One region of the Bradyrhizobium sp. STM 3566 genome, then DNA from elsewhere that is predicted to be linked to it. Evidence: predicted binding sites of a transcription regulator. Region 1 holds the regulator's gene; the other holds the start of a gene.
What was found. The regulator PhoB, encoded in region 1, activates phosphate uptake and scavenging genes when phosphate is short. The targets are predictions, from matches to a motif close to TGTCATNNANCTGTCAT.

Region 1 (9,952 bases):
CTCCTCTCGCGTCCCGGACGCGGTGCAGCACGCAAGTGCTGCTCCGCAGCGCCGGGACCCACAAGAACTGGGCCCTGGACGCGGCGCGGCACTTCGCACCGCGTCCGGGGCACGAGACCCAATAAAACGTGTATTCTTTGGTACAGGGGATCGGCGTGGCAGAGATGGCCGTTCAGAGCGATGTAATCGACGACGCCGGACCGTATGACCGCGCCAAGGCCTTGAGCGCGTTCAAGCTCGGCGACGTCACCTTCTACTGGATCACGCGGTTGTCCGCCATCTCGGTGCTGCTGATCCTCGGCGGCATCATCATCTCGCTGATCGTCGGTGCGTTCCCGGCGATGAAGGAATACGGCATCTCCTTCCTGTGGACGCAGCGCTGGGCGCCGTCGGCCGATCCGCCCGTGCTCGGCGCGCTCGGGCCGATGTACGGTACGCTCGTCACCTCCTTCATCGCGATGCTGATCGCGATTCCCGTCGGTCTCGGCATTGCCATCTTCCTCACCGAGCTCTGCCCGCAATGGCTGCGCCGCCCGATCGGCATGGCGGTCGAGCTGCTCGCCGGCATTCCCTCGATCATCTACGGCATGTGGGGCTTCTTCGTGCTGGGCCCGTTCCTGGCCAACACCTTCCAGCCCTTCATGATCCGGGTGTTCGACGGTGTTCCCGTGCTGGGCGCGATCTTCGCAGGTCCTCCGTCCTATCTCAGCCTGTTCAACGCCGCGCTGATCCTCGCCATCATGGTGCTGCCTTTCATCACCTCGATCTCGGTCGACGTGTTCAAGACTGTGCCGCCGGTCTTGAAGGAAGCCGCCTATGGCGTCGGCTGCACCACCTGGGAAGTCGTCCGCAGCGTCGTGATCCCCTACACCCGCGTCGGCATCATCGGCGGCGTCATGCTGGCGCTGGGCCGCGCGCTCGGCGAGACCATGGCGGTGACCTTCATCATCGGCAACTCGTTCCGGATCTCCTCGTCGATCTTCGCCCCGGGCACCACGATCTCGGCAGCGATCGCCTCCGAGTTCGCCGAGAGCGACGGCCTGCATCAGTCCGGCCTGATCCTGCTCGGCTTGCTCCTGTTCGTGCTGACGTTCTTCGTGCTCGCGGCCGCGCGGCTGATGCTGCTGCGTCTGGAAAAGAAGGCGGGGAAGTGACATGAATCCGATCTATTCACGCCGCCGCCGCAAGGACATCGTCATCCGCGGGCTCTGCATCGGCGCCGCCGCCTTCGGTGTCACCTGGCTCGCGCTGATCCTGATCACGCTGCTCTACAACGGTCTGGCCGGCCTGAACCTGCAGGTCTTCACCGAGAATACGCCGCCGCCGGGCTCGACCGAGGGCGGCCTGCTCAACGCCATCGTCGGCTCGCTGATCATGACCGTGCTCGGCGTCGGCATCGGCGCGCCGCTCGGCCTGTTCGCCGGCACCTATCTTGCCGAATACGGCCGCAACGACAAGCTGACCTCGGTGATCCGCTTCATCAACGACATCCTCTTGTCGGCGCCCTCGATCATCATCGGCCTGTTCATCTACGGCGCGGTGGTGGTGCCGATGCGCGGCTTCTCGGCGATCGCAGGCAGCCTCGCGCTCGCCGTCATCGTGATCCCGGTCGTGGTGCGCACCACGGAAGACATGTTGCTGCTGGTGCCGAACCCGCTGCGCGAAGCCGCCAGCGCACTGGGCCTGCCGCGCTCGCTGGTGATCAAGCGGATCGCCTATCGCGCCGCGCGCTCCGGCCTCATCACCGGCGTGCTGCTCGCCACGGCCCGCGTCGCCGGCGAGACCGCGCCGCTGTTGTTCACTGCGCTGTCGAACCAGTTCTTCAGCCTTGGCCTGAACAAGACGATGGCCAACCTGCCGGTCACCATCAACAACTTCGTGCAGAGCCCCTACGCCTACTGGAAGCAGCTCGCCTGGAGCGGCGCGCTGCTGATCACCCTGACCGTGCTTGCCCTGAACATTGGCGCGCGCATCATCGGCGCCGAGAGGACTGCAAAATGAGTGAAATGTCTGTTTCCGTGAGCGCGCCGACCGTTCATCCCGGCTCGCAGCTGCTGCCCGAGGCGCCCGCCAAGGTCACCGCGCGCAACCTGAATTTCTACTACGGCGAGCACCACGCGCTGAAGAACATCAACCTGGCGCTCGGCACCAACCGTGTCACGGCGTTCATCGGCCCGTCTGGGTGCGGCAAGTCGACCCTGCTGCGCATCTTCAACAGGATGTACGATCTCTATCCGGGCCAGCGCGCCACCGGCCAGCTGCTGCTCGACCACACCAACATCCTCGACCCCAAGCTGGATCTCAACCTGCTGCGGGCGCGGGTCGGCATGGTGTTCCAGAAGCCGACACCGTTCCCGATGACGATCTATGAGAACATCGCCTTCGGCATTCGTCTGTATGAGAAGATCTCGAAGTCTGAGATGGATGACCGCGTCGAGAAGGCGCTGCGCGGCGGCGCGCTGTGGAACGAGGTCAAGGACAAGCTCAATGCCTCCGGCCTGTCGCTCTCCGGCGGCCAGCAGCAGCGCCTCTGCATCGCCCGCACCGTCGCAGTGCGGCCCGAGGTGATCCTGTTCGACGAGCCCTGCTCGGCGCTCGACCCGATCTCGACCGCCAAGGTCGAGGAGCTGATCCAGGAACTGTCCGAGAACTACACGATCGCGATCGTCACCCACAACATGCAGCAGGCGGCGCGCGTCTCCGACAAGACGGCCTTCATGTATCTCGGCGAGTTGATCGAGTTCGACGACACCAGCAAGATATTCACGTCGCCGAGCGACCGGCGCACGCAGGATTACATTACCGGCCGGTTCGGCTGAGGAGACGGAACATGGGTTCTGAACATACCGCAAAGGCCTTCGACACCGACCTCCAGGAGCTCACCCGCCTGGTCGCCGAGATGGGCGGCATCGCCGAGCGCATGATCGTCGATTCCGTCGACGCGCTGATCCGCCGCGACGTCACGCTCGGGCAGCGCGTCGTCACCACCGATGCCGAGCTCGACGCGCTGCAGAAACGCATCGAGGAGCGTGCCGTGCTCACCATCGCCCGCCGCCAGCCGATGGCGGTGGATCTGCGCGAGATCGTCGGCGCCATGCGCGTCGCGACCGATCTGGAGCGCATCGGCGACCTCGCCAAGAACATGGGCAAGCGCGTCGCCGCGCTGGAGACGGATTTCCATCCGCTCAAGCTGTTCCGCGGCCTGGAACACATGACCGATCTCGTGCAGCAGCAGGTCAAGTCGGTGCTGGACGCCTATGCCGCGCACGATCTGCCGGCGGCGATGGCGGTGTGGAAGGGCGACGAGGAGGTCGACGCCATCTGCACCTCGCTGTTCCGCGAACTCCTCACCTATATGATGGAGGACCCGCGCAACATCTCGTTCTGCATCCACCTGATGTTCTGCGCCAAGAACATCGAGCGGATCGGCGATCACGCCACCAACATCGCCGAGACCGTGTTCTACATGATCGAGGGCCAGGCGATCACCGACAAGCGGCCGAAGGGCGACATGACGACCTTCGCCACGACGGTGCCGAATACCTAAGGGAGCGACGACAACATGGGCGCACGCATTATGGTGGTTGAGGACGAGGAAGCTCTCACCGAGCTTCTCCGCTACAACCTCGAAGGCGACGGCTATGACGTCGAGACGGTGATGCGCGGCGATGACGCCGACACCCGCCTCAAGGAGCACATTCCCGATCTGATCGTGCTCGACTGGATGCTGCCGGGCCTGTCAGGCATCGAGCTGTGCCGGCGGCTTCGTACCCGTCCCGAGACCAAGCAGCTGCCGATCATCATGCTCACGGCGCGCGGCGAGGAAAGCGAGCGGGTGCGTGGACTTGCGACCGGTGCCGACGACTACATCGTCAAGCCGTTCTCGGTGCCGGAGCTGCTCGCGCGCGTGAAGGGCCTCTTGCGGCGCGCGAGCCCCGAGCGGCTCGCCACCGTGCTCGCCTATGGCGATATCGAGCTCGATCGCGACAAGCGCCGCGTAGCGCGTTCGGGCCGGCCGATCGATCTCGGCCCGACCGAATATCGCCTCTTGGAGTTCTTCCTGGAGCATCCCGGCCGCGTGTTCTCGCGCGAGCAGCTGCTCGACAGTGTCTGGGGCCGCGACATCTACATCGACGAGCGCACCGTCGACGTCCATATCGGCCGCCTGCGCAAGCTGCTCAATCTCGGCCGCGAGCAGGACCCGATCCGCACCGTTCGCGGCGCCGGCTATGCGCTGGACGATCGTTTCGCGAAGGCAGAGCAGACGTAGGGTTTGCTGGCGTTGCTTTAGCGGGCTGCTGCCATAGCCTCAGTGTCGTCCCGGACAGGCGCGCGCAGATTCGGGACCCATAACGACAGGACGTGATTGTTTTGCGAAAGGGTAACTCGGAGTCCCCGTAACCACGTCTTGCGGTGGCTATTGGTCCCGGATCTGCGCGCGCTTGTGGCGCGCTTGCCGGGACGACTTCGGGTATGTTGAGCCGTCAGCGTGTGACGGCGCCGTCGTTGCAATCAGCTAGATCAACAAACTCACCGCGTGCCCGGCTTCGCCGGCGCGCGGCGACGATCCGCTGTGGGTTGATAGGCCACGCGCGAATGCTGTGCGCAGTAGGGCAGGCCGGAGAGCGCCTTGCCGCCGCAGAAGAAGAAATCCGGGCTCGAGGGATCGCCGACCGGCCAGTGGCAGGTCGCCTCGTTCAATTCCAGCAGCGACAGCCGCTGGCTCATCGGCACCACGTTGTCGTAGGTGACAGGTTCGGCCTCCACCTCGACCTCGAAGGCCTGCGCCAGCGCGGTGTTGCCGCGTGCGACGGGGCGGGTCACCCGCATCATGTGCTGCGCGGGCCGCGCCTTGCGCGGCCGGGGCGCTGCCGATGAAGGGCTCTTGGCGCGGCCGGACAGACCGAGCCGATGCACTTTGCCGATCACGGCATTGCGGGTCACATTGCCGAGCTCCGCCGCGATCTGGCTGGCCGAAAGTCCGGCCTCCCAGAGCTTTTTCAGCTGCTCGACGCGATCATCGGACCAGGTCAAAACCGTCATTGCACCCTTTCCCTCGCTGCGCGCCTGCCAACCTCTGGCCTTCGCAGCGAATGCCTAAAGCCTTGAAAAACCCGTGCCGCCCGAATCCCTTAAGGCTCGCCGGGCGCGCTCAAGGACGCCCGAACGTTTACGCCGGTACATGAGGACTCTTGGGATCAGAACCGCTGCACGAGATGTCGTATCTGACAGTCCAAACGCTACAATATGGCGTGACTCCCGCGCAAGAGTCCGCCGACTCGCTTCCACATGTTCCGTGGTGAAAACCCCGCAAAATCGGCACCGCAAGACTACGGATTCAGCGTTTCGCGAGGCTTTCCGGGCGGCATTGACACCCGTCTTGCCAGGCATAAGATAGTCTCACGTGCCGCCCTTAAAAGGCGGCACGTTTCGTTTTCCGGGGCCGGTTGATGGTGCGTTGCGCAATGCACGTCTCACACCGTCCGCAACATTCAAGTGACGTCATGACTGACAGCGCCGCGCCGCATTTGCTTCCCGTTTTCGCCAGGGCCGACCTCGGTTTCGAGCGCGGCGAAGGCTGCTGGCTGATCGCGGCCAATGGCGACCGCTATCTCGATTTCACCTCGGGCGTGGCGGTGAATGCGCTCGGCCATGTCCATCCCGCGCTGGTCAAGGCGTTGCAGGAGCAGGCGACGAAGCTCTGGCACATGTCGAACCTGTTCCAGAGCCCGGACGGCGAGAAGCTCGCGGCGCGTCTGTGCAAGGAAAGCTTCGCGGACTTCGTGTTCTTCTGCAATTCCGGCGCCGAGGCACTGGAAGGCGTGATCAAGCTGGTGCGCCATCATCACTTCTCCGAGGGACATCCGGATCGCTACCGCATCATCACCTTCGAGGGCGCCTTCCACGGCCGCACGCTGGCGACGCTCGCCGCCACCGGATCTGCAAAATATCTCGAGGGCTTCGGTCCGCCGATGGACGGGTTCGACCAAGTGCCACATGGCGACCTCGACGCCGTGAGGAAGGCGATCGGCCCGCACACCGCCGGCATCCTGATCGAGCCGATCCAGGGCGAGGGTGGCGTTCGTTCTGCGCCTCCCGGCTTCCTGAAGGCGCTGCGCGAGCTCTGCAACGAGCACGGCATATTGCTCGCCTTCGATGAGGTGCAGACCGGCATGGGCCGCACCGGCGATCTCTTCGCCTATCGGCGCACCGGCGTCACGCCCGACGTGATGTCGCTCGCCAAGGCGCTCGGCGGCGGCTTCCCGATCGGCGCGGTGCTGGCGACCGCGGAGGCGGCCGCTGGCATGGGGCCCGGCTCGCACGGCTCGACCTTCGGCGGCAATCCGCTCGCGATCTCGGCTGCGAACGCCGTGCTCGACGTCATGCTCAAGCCCGGCTTCTTCGATCACGTGCAGAAGATGTCGCTGCTGCTCAAGCAGAAGCTCGCCTCCGTGATCGACCGTCATCCCGATGTCGTCAGCGAGGTGCGTGGCGAGGGCCTCCTGATCGGCATCAAGGCCGTGGTGCCCTCGGGCGATCTCGTCGCGGCGCTGCGCGGCCAAAAACTGCTCACGGTCGGGGCTGGCGACAATGTCGTGCGCTTCCTGCCACCCTTGATCGTCACCGAGGCGGAGATCGAGGACAGCGTCGGACGGTTGGAGCGCGCCTGCGCTGCGATCTCGTCCAGTCAGACCAAGCGGGTGGCAAGTTGATGAGCAAGTCGCCGAAGCACTTTCTGGATATCAACGAGCTGCCGCTGTCGGAGCTCAAGAGCATGCTCGCCGCCTCTTCCGCCATGAAGGCGAAGCAGAAGGCGCATCAGCCGGTGAGACCGCTCGAAGGCAAGACGCTGGCGATGATTTTCGAGCGTCCCTCGACCCGCACCCGCGTCTCGTTCGACGTCGGCATGCGCCAGCTCGGCGGCGAGGCGATCATGCTCACCGGCGCCGAGATGCAGCTCGGCCGCGGCGAGACCATCGCCGACACCGCGCGCGTGCTGTCGCGCTATGTCGACGCCATCATGATCCGCATCCTCAATCACGATGCGCTGCTGGAGCTTGCGGCCAACGCCACCGTGCCCGTCATCAACGGCCTGACGCGGCGCTCGCATCCGTGCCAGGTGATGGCCGACCTCATGACTTATGAGGAGCATCGCGGCCCGATCGAGGGCAAGACCGTGGCCTGGACCGGCGACGACAACAACGTGCTGGCGTCCTGGGCCCATGCCGCCGAGCGTTTCAAATTCCAGCTCAACGTCGCAACGCCTCCGGAGCTCGCGCCGAAAAAGGCGATGCGCGACTGGATCAAGGCGACTGGCGCGCCGATCGTGCTCGGCAACGATCCGGAAGCCGCGGTGCGCGGCGCCGATTGCGTCGTCACCGACACCTGGGTGTCGATGGGCGACAAGGAGGGTGAGCACCGCCACAACGTTCTCAAGCCCTACCAGGTCAATGCCAAGCTGATGTCGCTCGCCAAGCCCGACGCGCTGTTCATGCACTGCCTGCCCGCCCATCGCGGCGAGGAGGTCACCGACGAGGTGATCGATGGCCCGCAATCGGTCGTGTTCGACGAGGCCGAAAACCGCCTGCACGCCCAGAAAGGCATTCTGGCCTGGTGCTTCGACGCGGTGAAGTAGCGGGGGTTGGCGTTTCGCCGGCCGCAAATACTATTCGTCGTCCCGGACAAGCGCAGCGCCCGACGACGCGCAGCGTTGTCTAGAGCGGAGCCCCGATCCGCGAGGACTCGGAGTTCTCGGCTCGCGCTATCATCCAATCCTCTGGTTATGGATGCCGGATCTGCGCTTGCGCTTGCCCGGGACGACACTGAGTTTGGGGCTCTTCACCCCCCTTCCATTTCCCACTCTCTGACCCCAGATAAAGCGCCATGGTTTCCCAATCCCCTGACATGAAAACCGGGCCTGAAGGCCCGGTTCGCGCACCATCGGCGGTTCCAATCGACGACGCCGTGCTGCCTTACGAGGTCGACGCGCTCGACGTGCGCGGGCGTCTGGTGCGGCTTGGTCCGACGCTGGACGACATTCTCACCAAGCACGACTATCCGGCGCCGGTCGGCAAGCTGCTCGGCGAGGCCATCGTGCTGACGACGCTGCTCGGCTCGGCGCTCAAATTCGAGGGCCGCTTCATTCTTCAGGCCCAGACCGACGGCCCGGTGTCGTTCCTGGTGGTGGACTACAAGTCGCCGGACCATCTGCGCGCCTATGCCCGCTTCGATGCCTCGCGCTTGGGCACGGCGAAGGATTCCGGCGCGCTGCTCGGCCGCGGCCATCTCGCCATGACCATCGACCAGGGCCCCGACATGAGTCGTTACCAGGGGTTGGTCGCGCTCGACGGCGGCAGCCTCGAAGACGCTGCCCACGAATATTTCCTGCGTTCCGAGCAGATCCCGACGCGCGTGCGTCTCGCGGTCGGCGAGGAGTGGCGCAGTAGCGACGGCGGCAAGCATCGCTGGCGCGCCGGCGGCATGCTGATGCAGTTTCTGCCCAAGGCGCCGGAGCGCGCACGTCAGGCCGATCTGCATCCCGGCGATGCGCCCGAAGGCACCGAGGCGCACAGCGTCACTGAGGACGACGCTTGGGTCGAGGCGCGCTCGCTGATCGAGACCGTCGAGGACGTCGAGCTGATCGATCCCGAGCTCTCGGGCGAGCGGCTGCTGTTCCGCCTCTTCCACGAGCGCGGCGTGCGCGTGTTCAATCCGCAGGTTCTCGATGCGCGGTGCTCCTGCTCGCGCGATGCTGTCGCCTCGATGCTCAAGAGCTTCTCGCCCGACGACCGCGCCGCCATGGTCAAGGACGACAAGGTCGTCGTCACCTGCGAGTTCTGCTCGTCGGTGTACCAGTTCACGCCGCACGAGGCGGGCGTGGGGGGCGCGTAGACGGCGTCCGTAGCCCGTAGCCTGTGTCGCCCTCTGTCAATCCCGTCACGCAAAGATATTCCGCTTTACCGAAATTCGGAATTGGCGTATGTATCGCCCATCCCGGCTCATTCTCGAGGGGCGATCATGAGGTCGTCATTGTCGCGAGCCGGGCTTGCGGTGGACGCAGCAGCGTCGTGTACGAGATGTCAAGGGCAGGGCGGATTGCTCTCCGTGAGCCCGAGGCTTCGTGCGGACGAGCGGCGCTGTCAGGTTCGTCGCGTCAGCATTTCGGTGGCAACGTGCACAACGCCGTCGAACCCTGTGGCGCCAACGAACCGTGCGTACGGCAAAACCGTGTGGTCCTGGCCGTCGTTGCTACGGTCAAGCTCTTGCGGAGGCGGCAGTCGCGTCAACCGGCGCGGTGCTGGTGAATTCCGCGAGCGCGAGGGAGGCCAGAAGGAATTCGGCTCCCAGGAGAGCGCGGCATAAGCCGTCCGACCATCGCGCAGGGAAGGCCGAGTGATTGGCTCCACCTGTATGCTGCTGTGCGGTCTTTTTGCGCGATCCTTTCGCGCAGCAGACCGCGGGTGCGAGGTCAGCACCCGGTCTTCCCCATAGGCGTTAAGGTAGCGCGAGCATCGATTGATACGGACGTTTTCGAGGAGGCTCGCGCAGGTGCCGCCCAAGCGCTCGCTTTCTGCGGCGAAAGCAACGGATGGTTGGTTGTGGAATGATCGCTTGTAGCAAGGATGCAACGAGTTGTTGCAAAACACGCCAAGCGCCAGGTGCCGTCAGGCGGCCTGCGTCCAGCGGGGAGAGTCCTCGAAGTCGCGGGCAAGCGGCTCGAGCAGCAGGATGATCAAGAGGTGTGCCAGCAAGTAGGGCTTGGCGGAGCGCGGATCGGTTCCAGGTGGCGTCTTGAGACCAATCAGACTCTTCAGTCGCTTGAAGCCAAGTTCGATGCGCCATCGCAGTCGATAGAGCGCGAGTACATCCTTGGTGGAGAACTCGTCCCGCGCGAGCGACGTGACCAGAATGACCCAATCCGCGGCTTCCAGAGTTTCTTTGGAGATGACGC
Region 2 (9,952 bases), 2.9 Mb from region 1:
GCGTATCCGGCGCCTCACAGGCGCGACCGCCCTTGAAGCCATGGCGGCTCGGCCGGTAATACTGCGCGCCTGCAGTGCCGAGATAGGAGCGGAAGCAAAATCCTTCATCTGCCAGTGCCAGCGGCCGATCCGGATTGCCTTCGCCGGAGGCGATGCTATCCCCTAGGCCAGCGACGAAGATGTCGCGGACCTGAATCTCGGTCTGGACCCGCTGGGTCGGATCGGAGCCGGCTGAGACGTCGACGGTCGCGACCGTCGGCTTGCCGTAGCGGACGCGCAAATTGATCGGCTCGGCGCAGTCGAAGGTCGAGGCTTGCGGTCCATCGCCATCATCGAACGACCAGGTGCAGATGGCGCCGACCGGCACCGCGCCGGTCAGGCGTACCGTCACCGGATGGTCGATCGGTGTAATGTAGTTCTCTTTGACGTTGTCGCGGGTGCAAGGCTGGTTGACCCGGCCCTGGAGGTCGATGCACAGGCGGTTGACCATGTTGCGGGCCCAGCCGCGGCCCTCGCTCTGGAGCTCCAGTGACTGCTCGGCGGCAAGGATGCTGCGGTTACGCGCGTTTTCGACATGGAGCAGGAAGTCGCGCTCCTCACGGAACAGCCGGAAGCGGTTACGTACCTCCCAGGTGATTTGCAAGGCATCGTCCTGTGCGGCAGCGGGCTCGGGCGGCAAAATCGTCAGCAACCCGACAAGCAGCAGGGCGCCTGCGGAGAGGGTTTTAAGCGATGATCGGAACATGGCCCGCGTCTTCAACGGCAAAGTTGAGGCGGAAATAAGAGAGCATTGCTCACCCGCCTGCAACCTTTGTCTCAGGGGAGACCTAGCGCTTGGCGACTTGGCGCAGCGACCGCTCACGTTCCATGGTCGTCACCTGCTTGGGCAGGTTGGCCTGCGCGCAGGCCTCCGCCAGCCGCCGTCGTTCCTGCCACGGCTTGACCACGTTCATCCAGAGCTCGCGCGCGCCCATGATGGAGATGGCAAGGGCGAACGGGATCACGAAATAGAGAAGACGGAACACCAGCAGCGTCGCCAGCAGCTGTTCGCGGCCGAATTCCGGCAGCGCCACCAGCATGGCTGCATCGAACACGCCAATCGAGCCGGGCGCGTGGCTGGCAAAGCCGATCAGGGTCGCCAGAATGAACACGACGGCGAGCGACATGAAGTCGATCGGCGGGCTGGCCGGCATCAAGAGGTACATGGCGGTGGCGCAGAAGCCGAGATCGACCACGCCGATCAGGATCTGCACCAATGTCAGCGGCGCCGATGGCAGCACCACCTTCCAGCCCTTCTGGCCGAGCTCGCGCCGCTTTGCGCCCATGCAGAGCCAGACCAGATAGGCGCCGATCGAGGCGAGGCCGCCGAGCGCGATCAGGCGGTTGAGCGGCGCGGGCAGCTGGTCCATCGCGGAGGCGGCATCCGGATGGATGGCCATGCCGATCGAGAGCACGAAGATGTTACCGAGCCAGAAGGTCAGGCCCGACAGGAAGCAGATCTTCGCGACGTCGATCGCGTTCAGCCCGTAGTCCGAATAGATCCGGAAGCGGATTGCCCCGCCGGTGAAGACGGTGGCGCCGATGTTGTGGCCGATCGAATAGGACGTGAAGCTGGACAGCGCCGCGATGCGATAGGGCACGTGCTTCTTGCCGATCGTTCGCAGCGCAAAAAAGTCGTAGAAGGTCAGCGTGCAGAACGCAAAGAAGACGCAGATCGCCGCCAGCCCGATACTGCCGCGCGGAATCTCGGTCAATGCGGTCAGGATGACCCCGGTATCGATGCCCTTGAGGGTCCGCACCAGCGTTGTGATCGCGAAGGCGATGATGAAGACGCTCGCGGCAATTCCGAGCCGTCGCCAGCCGATCCATCTTTTGAAGCCGCGCTTCAGCGCGGGCAGCAGTCCGTGCATTCATCCTCCCGGCGGGGGCAAAGACGACCGGGCCAGGCATTGGCCGGTCAGGCGCGATCACGGCCAAAGGCAAGCATCGATCGCTAGGCATGATCCAGCTCATTTAAGGCAAAAACAGCGGCTTGTGCAGCCCTTGACAACATTAGGTTCTGCGTTGGACCGGCCACTTTTGTCATACGCGGTTCACATCGGGTGCGCCTTAAGCATATGAGTCGTGAAACCGGCTCCGCTCGCGCGCTTAGTGTGCCAGCATGATTTCAAATCTTGGCGCCGTCCGCATTGTTCCAGCGCAAGTGGTCATCGGCCTTTTTGGAACGTCGATACCGCGTGCTCGTTAGGCTCGATCAGCAATCGAACATGGCGGAATATGCGGCTTTTCATGCAAGCCGACGCCTCCGTGTTCCCAAAACCGAGAGGACCGGAACGATGGGACTGTTCACAAAGGACATCAAGACCATGAACGATCTGTTCGTGCATCAGCTCCAGGACATCTATTATGCCGAGCAGCAGCTCACCAAGGCGCTGCCGAAGATGGCAAGCAGGGCCACCGATCCGCAGCTGAAACAGGGCTTTTTGACGCACCTAGAGGAAACCAATCAGCACGTCACCCGGCTCGAGGAAGTATTCAAGATGCACGGCGTCGCCGTGAAGGCGGTCGACTGCCCGGCCATCGACGGCATCATCGAGGAAGCCGACGAGACCGCGGGTGAGGTTGCGGACCAGGCGGTGCTGGATGCGGCCCTGATCAATGCGGCGCAGGCCGCCGAACATTACGAGATCGCCCGCTACGGCAGCCTGATCGCCTGGGCCAAGCAGCTCGGCCGCAATGACTGCGCGGCTGTGCTGGCCAAGACGCTCGAGGAAGAGAAGGCGACCGACAAGAAGCTGACGGCGCTTGCGGAGAGCAAGGTGAATCTGCGCGCGGCGAGCTGAGGCGAATGTAGCGGAACGATATCGGCAACGCCGCGCCGTCAGCGCGGCGTTCTCGATTCAGCGATCCGAATATCTGAGGCCGAAGCCGAGCGCGATCACGGCAAAGGCCGCGATCATCGCGGCGAAGACCAGGCTCGCAACACGCGGGCTTGCCAGGGTCGAGATCACGCCGATGCCGATCACCGGCAGGGCGTTGCCGAGAAAGCCGCAGATGAAATAGGCCGAGACCACTTCCGCGCGACGATCCTCCGGCGCGATCTGGTTCACCACCTGCAGGCTGCCGCGATAACCCAGTCCCACCGCGACGCCGCATAGCGCGGTCGCGGCGATCATCAGGGCGAGCGAGCCTTGGAACTGTGCGGCGACGATCAATGACACGCTCGGGAGCATGAGGCCCAGCGAGCACAGCATGGCCGTCCGGCTCGGCAGCGGCCGCGTCAGCGCGATGACGATGGCAACCGTCGCAGCGAGCTCGAGGAAGACGGCCCCCGCGATGGCGTGGCTGGTCTCGTGCAGCTCGTTGGCGAGCACACTCGGCACCAGCGCGGCAAAGAACGCCACCAGAGCCATCGCGCCGAAGCCAGTCACCGCCGGTGCGACGAACGCCGCGCGAATGGCGGTGGGCACGGCTGCGCGCGGACGGAGCGAGACCTGCCTGAGCGCATCGAGAGGCCGGGGAACGGTTTCGCCGGCAAAGGCGATCAGGATGACCGTCATCATGAGAGCCGCAAGATAGGCAATGAAAGGGGTCCGCAACGGATGTGGTGCGTAGTCGGCGAGCAGGCCCGCGATCACCGCACCGATACCGAGGCCAGCGAAGTTTGCGGACGTCGCGACGACGGTGGCGCGGGATTTGTCCGTTTCGTCGATCAACTCCGAAAGCCACGCCGTGCCGGTTCCCGCACCGATCCCGATCGCCAACCCGCTCAGCACCCGCCCCACATAGAGCGCCGCGATGCCGTGCGCGAACAGGAACACCAGCGCGCCGATGATGGCGATGGCCGTTGCGATTGCGGCCGTCCGGCGGCGGCCGATCTGGTCGGAGATGCGCCCGAACACCAGCAGCGCTGCCAGATTGCCGATCACATAGGCCGCGTAGATCAGCGTCAGGGTGACCTGCGCGAAGCCGAACTGCCGCTCGTATATCACATAGAGGGGCGTCACCACGGTGCTGCCGGCAAACAGCACCGCGATCAGGGCGGCGACGGTTGCAAGGGTCGCGGTCCTGCTGAACTCCGACTCGGCGCGTGATGGAACGGAGGTGTGCTTCGTCGCCATGCATGACCCCTGGATGTAGGTTCACGGCACCCAACTCGAAGCAATCATGCGCCGTTCCCTGTGCAGCCGGCGCGGCTGGCCTGCGCGCGTGAAGATTGACTATCCAGGCAGAGCCCATCCCCCGTTGAAAAGACGACAGCGAAGGACATTCGGACCGCAACGAACGGTTGATTCTGGAAGCGCCTGTTCACCATCCGGCAAGCCAGTCCTCCTCCGTTACCCAAAATCCACCACTTGCCCGCTCTGGTAATGGCAGGTTTGGGGAAAGCTCATGTACCAGGTGCTTTACTGTCTGACGGATGAACACGACTGGCGACTGGTCGCGCTTGGCGGCGCGGTTTGCCTGCTCGCCAGTTCGGCTGCAATCAGCCTGTTTCACCGGGCGCGCGCGACGCGAGGATCGGGGCGCCTGGTATGGTTAACGCTCGACGCAGTCGTTGCCGGCTGCGGCATCTGGGCGACGCATTTCATCGCCATGCTGGCGTACGGCCCGGGTGCCGTCGGCGCCTATAACGTGCCGGTGACGCTGCTATCGCTGATCTTCGCCATCGCCGTCACATTTGTCGGCTTGAGTGTTGCGGTTTCGACCATGCGACCCAGCCTCGTTGCACTCGGAGGGGCGATTGTCGGAGGCGGCGTGGCGGCGATGCACTATACCGGCATGATGGCCCTCGAGATCCCTGCGCGCGTCAGCTGGGCAACCGGCACCGTGGCCGCGTCGATCCTGCTTGGGCTCGTCTTCGGTGCATTCGCACTCCATGTCGCTGGACGACGCGAAAGCTTGTCCGGCGCGCTCGGCGCCACTGTGCTGCTGACGATCGCCATCGTCTCGCATCATTTCACGGCTATGGGCGCAGTGCAATTGACGCCGGATCCGGCATTGGCGATCAGCGGACTGTCGATCCCGCCGACATCGCTGTCGGTTTTCACCGCGAGTGCTGCGGCTGCGATCATCGTGATCGCACTGGTAGCAGCGCTGCTCGACCGCCGCGCCAAGGGCGAGCTGGGCCGCCAGCAGATCGTGTTGGACAGCGCGCTGGAGAACATGTCGCAGGGACTGTGCATGTTCGATGCGGACGGCAAGATCATCCTGTTCAACGAGCGCTATGCCGCGATGCTCCGCCGCACCGACATTGCATTGACCGGTCGCCTGCTGGTCGACGTGCTGCGGGAAGAGCAGGCCAAGGGCGAGTGGCAGGGCAATGCCGATGAATTCTTCGCACGTCTCGTCGCCGACGCGCGCGAGGGCCGCACCACGACCGAAATCGTCAATCGGTCGGGCCGTTCGATCCGGGTCGTCAACCAGCCGATGCAGGGCGGCGGCTGGGTGGCCACCTTCGAGGACATCACCGAATGGCTGGAGGCGCAGGCCAAGATCTCACACATGGCCCGCCACGATGCGCTGACCAGCCTGCCGAACCGGGTGCTGTTCCACGAGGAGCTCGAGCAGGGCCTGCGTCGCACCAAGTCGGGCGACCAGCTCGCCGTGCTTTGTCTCGATCTCGATCACTTCAAGGACATCAACGACTCGCTCGGCCATCCCATCGGCGATGCGCTGCTCAAGGAGGTCGGCCGCAGGCTCAAGGCCACCGTCGGCGAGAACGACACCGTGGCGCGGCTCGGTGGCGACGAGTTCGCGGTGGTCCAGATCGGACGTTCCGAGGAGACCGCTGCGAGGTCCCTCGCCGGGCGCCTCGTCGAGGTCATCTCGGCACCCTACGAGATAGACGACCATCAGATCGTGATCGGCGTCTCGATCGGCATCTCGCTGTCGCCGCAGGACGGCAGCAATCCGGATGAGCTGTTGAAGAACGCAGACCTTGCGCTCTATCGCGCCAAGGCGGACGGCCGCGGCACCTATCGCTTCTTCGAGACCGGCATGGATGCGCGCGCGCAAGCCCGGCGCCTGTTGGAAATGGATCTGCGCGCGGCGCTGCAACGCGACGAGTTTCAGGTCTATTATCAGCCGATCCGCGACGTCGCCAGCGGTCGCGTCGTTGCTTTCGAGGCGCTGTTGCGCTGGCACCATCCGCAGCGCGGGCTGATCGCACCCATCAGCTTCATTCCGCTCGCCGAGGAGACCGGGCTCATCGTTCAGCTCGGCGAGTTCGTGTTGCGCTCCGCCTGCACCGACGCAGCCACCTGGCCCGACGATGTCGATGTCGCCGTCAATTTGTCGCCGGTGCAGTTCAAGAGCCCGCACCTGATCACGTCCGTGACCGAAGCGCTGACCGCTTCGGGGCTTGATGCGCGCCGTCTCGAGCTCGAGATCACCGAATCGGTGCTGCTCCAGAACGGCGAGGCAACGCTGACGACCCTGCACGAGCTGCGCGCCATGGGCGTGCGGATCTCGCTCGACGATTTCGGCACCGGCTATTCCTCGCTGAGCTATCTGCGCAGCTTCCCGTTCGACAAGATCAAGATCGACCGCTCCTTCGTGTCGGAGCTGGCGACGCGCGAGGATTCCATGGCGATCATCCGTGCGGTGACCGGCCTCGGCCGCAGCCTCGGCATCATCACCACGGCGGAAGGCGTCGAGAACGACGTGCAGCTCGAGCTGCTCCGGCGCGAAGGCTGCACCCAGGCGCAGGGTTATCTGTTCAGCAAGCCGCGGCCGGCGTCCGATGTGGCGATGATGCTGGACCGCCCGCGGCTGCGCGCATCGGCTTGAGCGCGGTCCGCCGCCCTAGCTTCACCTCTACCCAGCGGGGAGAGGTCGGATTGCTATGGCGCGCAATTGCGCGCCTGAGCAATCCGGGTGAGGGGCCGCAGCGTTCAGTGCCACTGTAACCTCTCACCCGGATCGCATCTTATGATGCGATCCGACCTCTCCCTACGGGAGAGGTGAAGCTAGGCGGCAATCGTGTTAGCCGCGGCGCAGCGCGAAATGCGCGCCGCAGAACGCCATCACGGCACCGAGGCACAGGGCGGCGAGCCCGGCGAGCACGCCCGAGACGGTCGGGATCGGGCTCGGCGCCGAGGCCGCCTGGCCCGCTCCCGCAAGCAAGAGCACGCCGACCGCGATCAGGAATTGCCGCATCCGTTGCGGGATCTGTCCGGAAACGGCGCTCTGCATCAGGCTCGCCGTGAAATAGCCGCCGGAGAAGCCGACCGTGGCGATCAGCCACCAGGCGATCGCCGCGCCCGCGGGGATGAACTCATGCGTGTCGGAGCGCCAGAGCCCGCCGAGGTCGAGACCGTAGCGCGCGCCCAGCATGTGCACCGCGAGCGCCAGCAGCACGCCGGAGATCATTGCGGCGCCGAGAATCAGGTGGCGCGGAAAATAGGTCGTCTCAGCCATGCCTCGCTTGTAGGATGGGCAAGGGCGATCGCGCAAGCCGATCGCGAATGGGATCATGATCGATATGCAGCGAGCTGAAGCTGGTTCGGCCACGAGCTACGCCTACAAGGCCTCGCTGATCGGCTCGGCGCATCGATTCGAGCTGACGGAGCAGGGGCTGTCCTGGCACGTCGCCGGACGCTCCGGCCTGTGGCGCTACGACGAGATCTCGGCGATCCGGCTGTCGTTCCGGCCGGTCTCGATGCAGCAGCACCGCTTTCGCGCCGATATCAGCCGCGACGGCGGCGGCCGCGTCGCGATCCTGTCGACGAGCTGGCAGACCGCGGCCCTGATGGCGCCGCAGGACAATGGCTTTCGCGATTTTCTCATCGAGCTCCATGCGCGGATGGCGAAAGCGGGCAGCCGCGCGGAATTGACCGCAGGCCTCGGTCGCACGACCTATGCGGCGGTGCTGGCGTTCCTGTCGGTGCTGACGCTGGCCATGACGGGGCTGCTGATCAGCGCCCTGATGATCGGCGAGTTCGCGGGCGCGCTGTTCATTGTCGGCTTTGCCGCGCTGTTCGCCTGGCAGATCGGTGGCTTCGTCCGGCGCAACCAGCCGCGGAGCTACAGTTTCGATCAATTGCCCCGGTCCTTGCTGCCGTAGACCGATCGCTACTCCGTCGAATCAAAATCCTCTTCCTTGGTGCCGAGCAGCGAGACGATGGTGCGCAGGCCGGAATCGAGCTGCTCGGGTGAGGGCGGAGCAAGCGCAAGCCGTACGGCGTTCGGTGCATGTCCATGCGCGATCGCGAAGGTCGAGGACGGCGTCAGCGCGATGCCGCGCCTTGCGGCTGCGGCGACGAAGGTCTGCGAGCGCCAGTGCGGCGGCAGCGTCAGCCAGAGATGATAGGACCGCGGATCGGCGGCGAGCTGGTAGCCGGCGAGCAGCCTCGCCGCGGTCTGCTGGCGCCGCGCCGCATCGATGCGTTTCAGACGCGTCAGCTCGGCGACGGTGCCGTCGGCCATCAGCCGTTGCCCGGCCGCCAGCGCATGGCCGGAGGCGATCCAGCCACCGGTGCGGACCGCGCTCATCACACCTTCGCGCAAGTGAGGCGGTGCGACGAGAATGCCGAGCGCAAGGCCCGGCGCGACCTTCTTGGACAGGCTGTCGATCACGATGCAGCGGTCGGGCCCGAGTGCGGCCAGCGGTGTGTCGTCGGCGAGGAAGCCGTAGACGGCGTCCTCGATGATGGTGAGATCGAGCTTCTCGGCGACGCGCATGATGTCGGCGCGCCGCGTCGCGTTCATGGTGACGCCGAGCGGATTCTGGATGATGGGCTGGAGATACAGCGCCGACAGGTGCGCCTCGCGATGCGCCTTCTGGATGGCATCGGGACGCGCGCCGAATTCGTCCATCGGAATCGGGACGAGCGTCACACCGAGCCGCGCGGCGATGCTCTTGACGTAAGGATAGGTCAGCGCTTCGACACCGCAGCGGCCACCGGTCGGAACGAGCGCCGCAAGCGCGGCCGCGAGCGATTGCTTGCCGTTGGCGGTGAAGAAGATCTGCTCGGCCTGAGGCGCAAAATCCTTGCGCGCGAGATAGGCGGCGGCAGCGACGCGCGCGCTCTTGGTGCCGGTGCTGGTCGAAACGCGCAGCGCGGATTCGAGCGCGTCGATGCGCTCGAGCCCCGCGAGGCTCTTGGCGATCATCGCCCATTGCTGCGGCAACAGCGGATAATTGACCTCGAGATTGATGCGCGCATCGGCCGGCTCGCTCGTGGTTTCGACCTCACGCCTGACGTCGCCGGAGATGAACGTGCCGCGCCCGACCTCGCCGACCACTAGCCCGCGGCGGAGCAATTCGGTGTAAACCCGGCTCGCGGTCGAGACCGCGATCCCGCGGTCATAGGCAAAATTGCGCTGGGGCGGCAGCCGATCGCCGGGTCTTAACGTGCCGTTAGTGATATCGGCCGCAATGGCATCGGCAAGCTTCACGTACTCGAACTTGGACATTATTGCACCGAGAGCAATGTTTTACTTGCTCCGAGGAGTGTACTGGAGCATTTAAGTTCCATCAAGTTCCGCGATTGAGCCGAGGGGAGCGAGAGCAATCCGACGGCAAATGAGGTGCAGGCGCTGACAGCGTCCGCGCCAACGGCACCTGCTTCGCCGCGCGGGACAACAGGCCGGAGAAGAAAAATGACCACGATCTCGCAAACTGCCGGGCGGAGTTTACGCCCATCCTCAATGAGCGGATTTTTCACTGCGCTCACCCATAGCGTCTCTGCGTTGTTCAACCGTCTCGAGCGCCGCTCTGCCGTCAAGACGCTGAACGAGCTCGACGACCGCGCCCTGCGCGACATCGGCATCACGCGCAGCCAGATCGAGGATGCTGTTTACGGGCAGTTCAAGACCGAGCTGTCGCGGTATTTGTGAGTCGGCTCAATCACTGCTGTCTCGGAGTACTGGATCGCCCGGTTAAACCGGGCGATGGCAGCGAGCGTGTCGCCGCAGACATGCATATGCATCCTCGCGGCTCATCTCG

Region 2: a site for PhoB is predicted at 2,081-2,097, ahead of P6U27_RS12380 (YbhN family protein). Genes of this name have one in related genera too.

The regions. Positions count from the first base shown of each region.
Region 1 covers NZ_CP120692.1:7,561,190-7,571,141, reverse strand. The annotation lists gene pstC (phosphate ABC transporter permease subunit PstC) at 165-1,154, shown strand; gene pstA (phosphate ABC transporter permease PstA) at 1,156-2,001, shown strand; gene pstB (phosphate ABC transporter ATP-binding protein PstB) at 1,998-2,819, shown strand; gene phoU (phosphate signaling complex protein PhoU) at 2,831-3,547, shown strand; gene phoB (phosphate regulon transcriptional regulator PhoB) at 3,563-4,270, shown strand; gene P6U27_RS35970 (GcrA family cell cycle regulator) at 4,531-5,043, opposite strand; gene P6U27_RS35965 (aspartate aminotransferase family protein) at 5,505-6,713, shown strand; gene argF (ornithine carbamoyltransferase) at 6,713-7,636, shown strand; gene P6U27_RS35955 (Hsp33 family molecular chaperone) at 7,885-8,892, shown strand; gene P6U27_RS35950 (IS4 family transposase) at 9,666-9,952, opposite strand, start outside.
Region 2 covers NZ_CP120692.1:2,626,055-2,636,006, forward strand. The annotation lists gene P6U27_RS12375 (hypothetical protein) at 1-745, opposite strand, end outside; gene P6U27_RS12380 (YbhN family protein) at 828-1,910, opposite strand; gene P6U27_RS12385 (ferritin-like domain-containing protein) at 2,337-2,843, shown strand; gene P6U27_RS12390 (MFS transporter) at 2,901-4,121, opposite strand; gene P6U27_RS12395 (EAL domain-containing protein) at 4,393-6,792, shown strand; gene P6U27_RS12400 (hypothetical protein) at 6,988-7,422, opposite strand; gene P6U27_RS12405 (hypothetical protein) at 7,478-8,068, shown strand; gene P6U27_RS12410 (PLP-dependent aminotransferase family protein) at 8,077-9,420, opposite strand; gene P6U27_RS12415 (DUF1127 domain-containing protein) at 9,607-9,843, shown strand.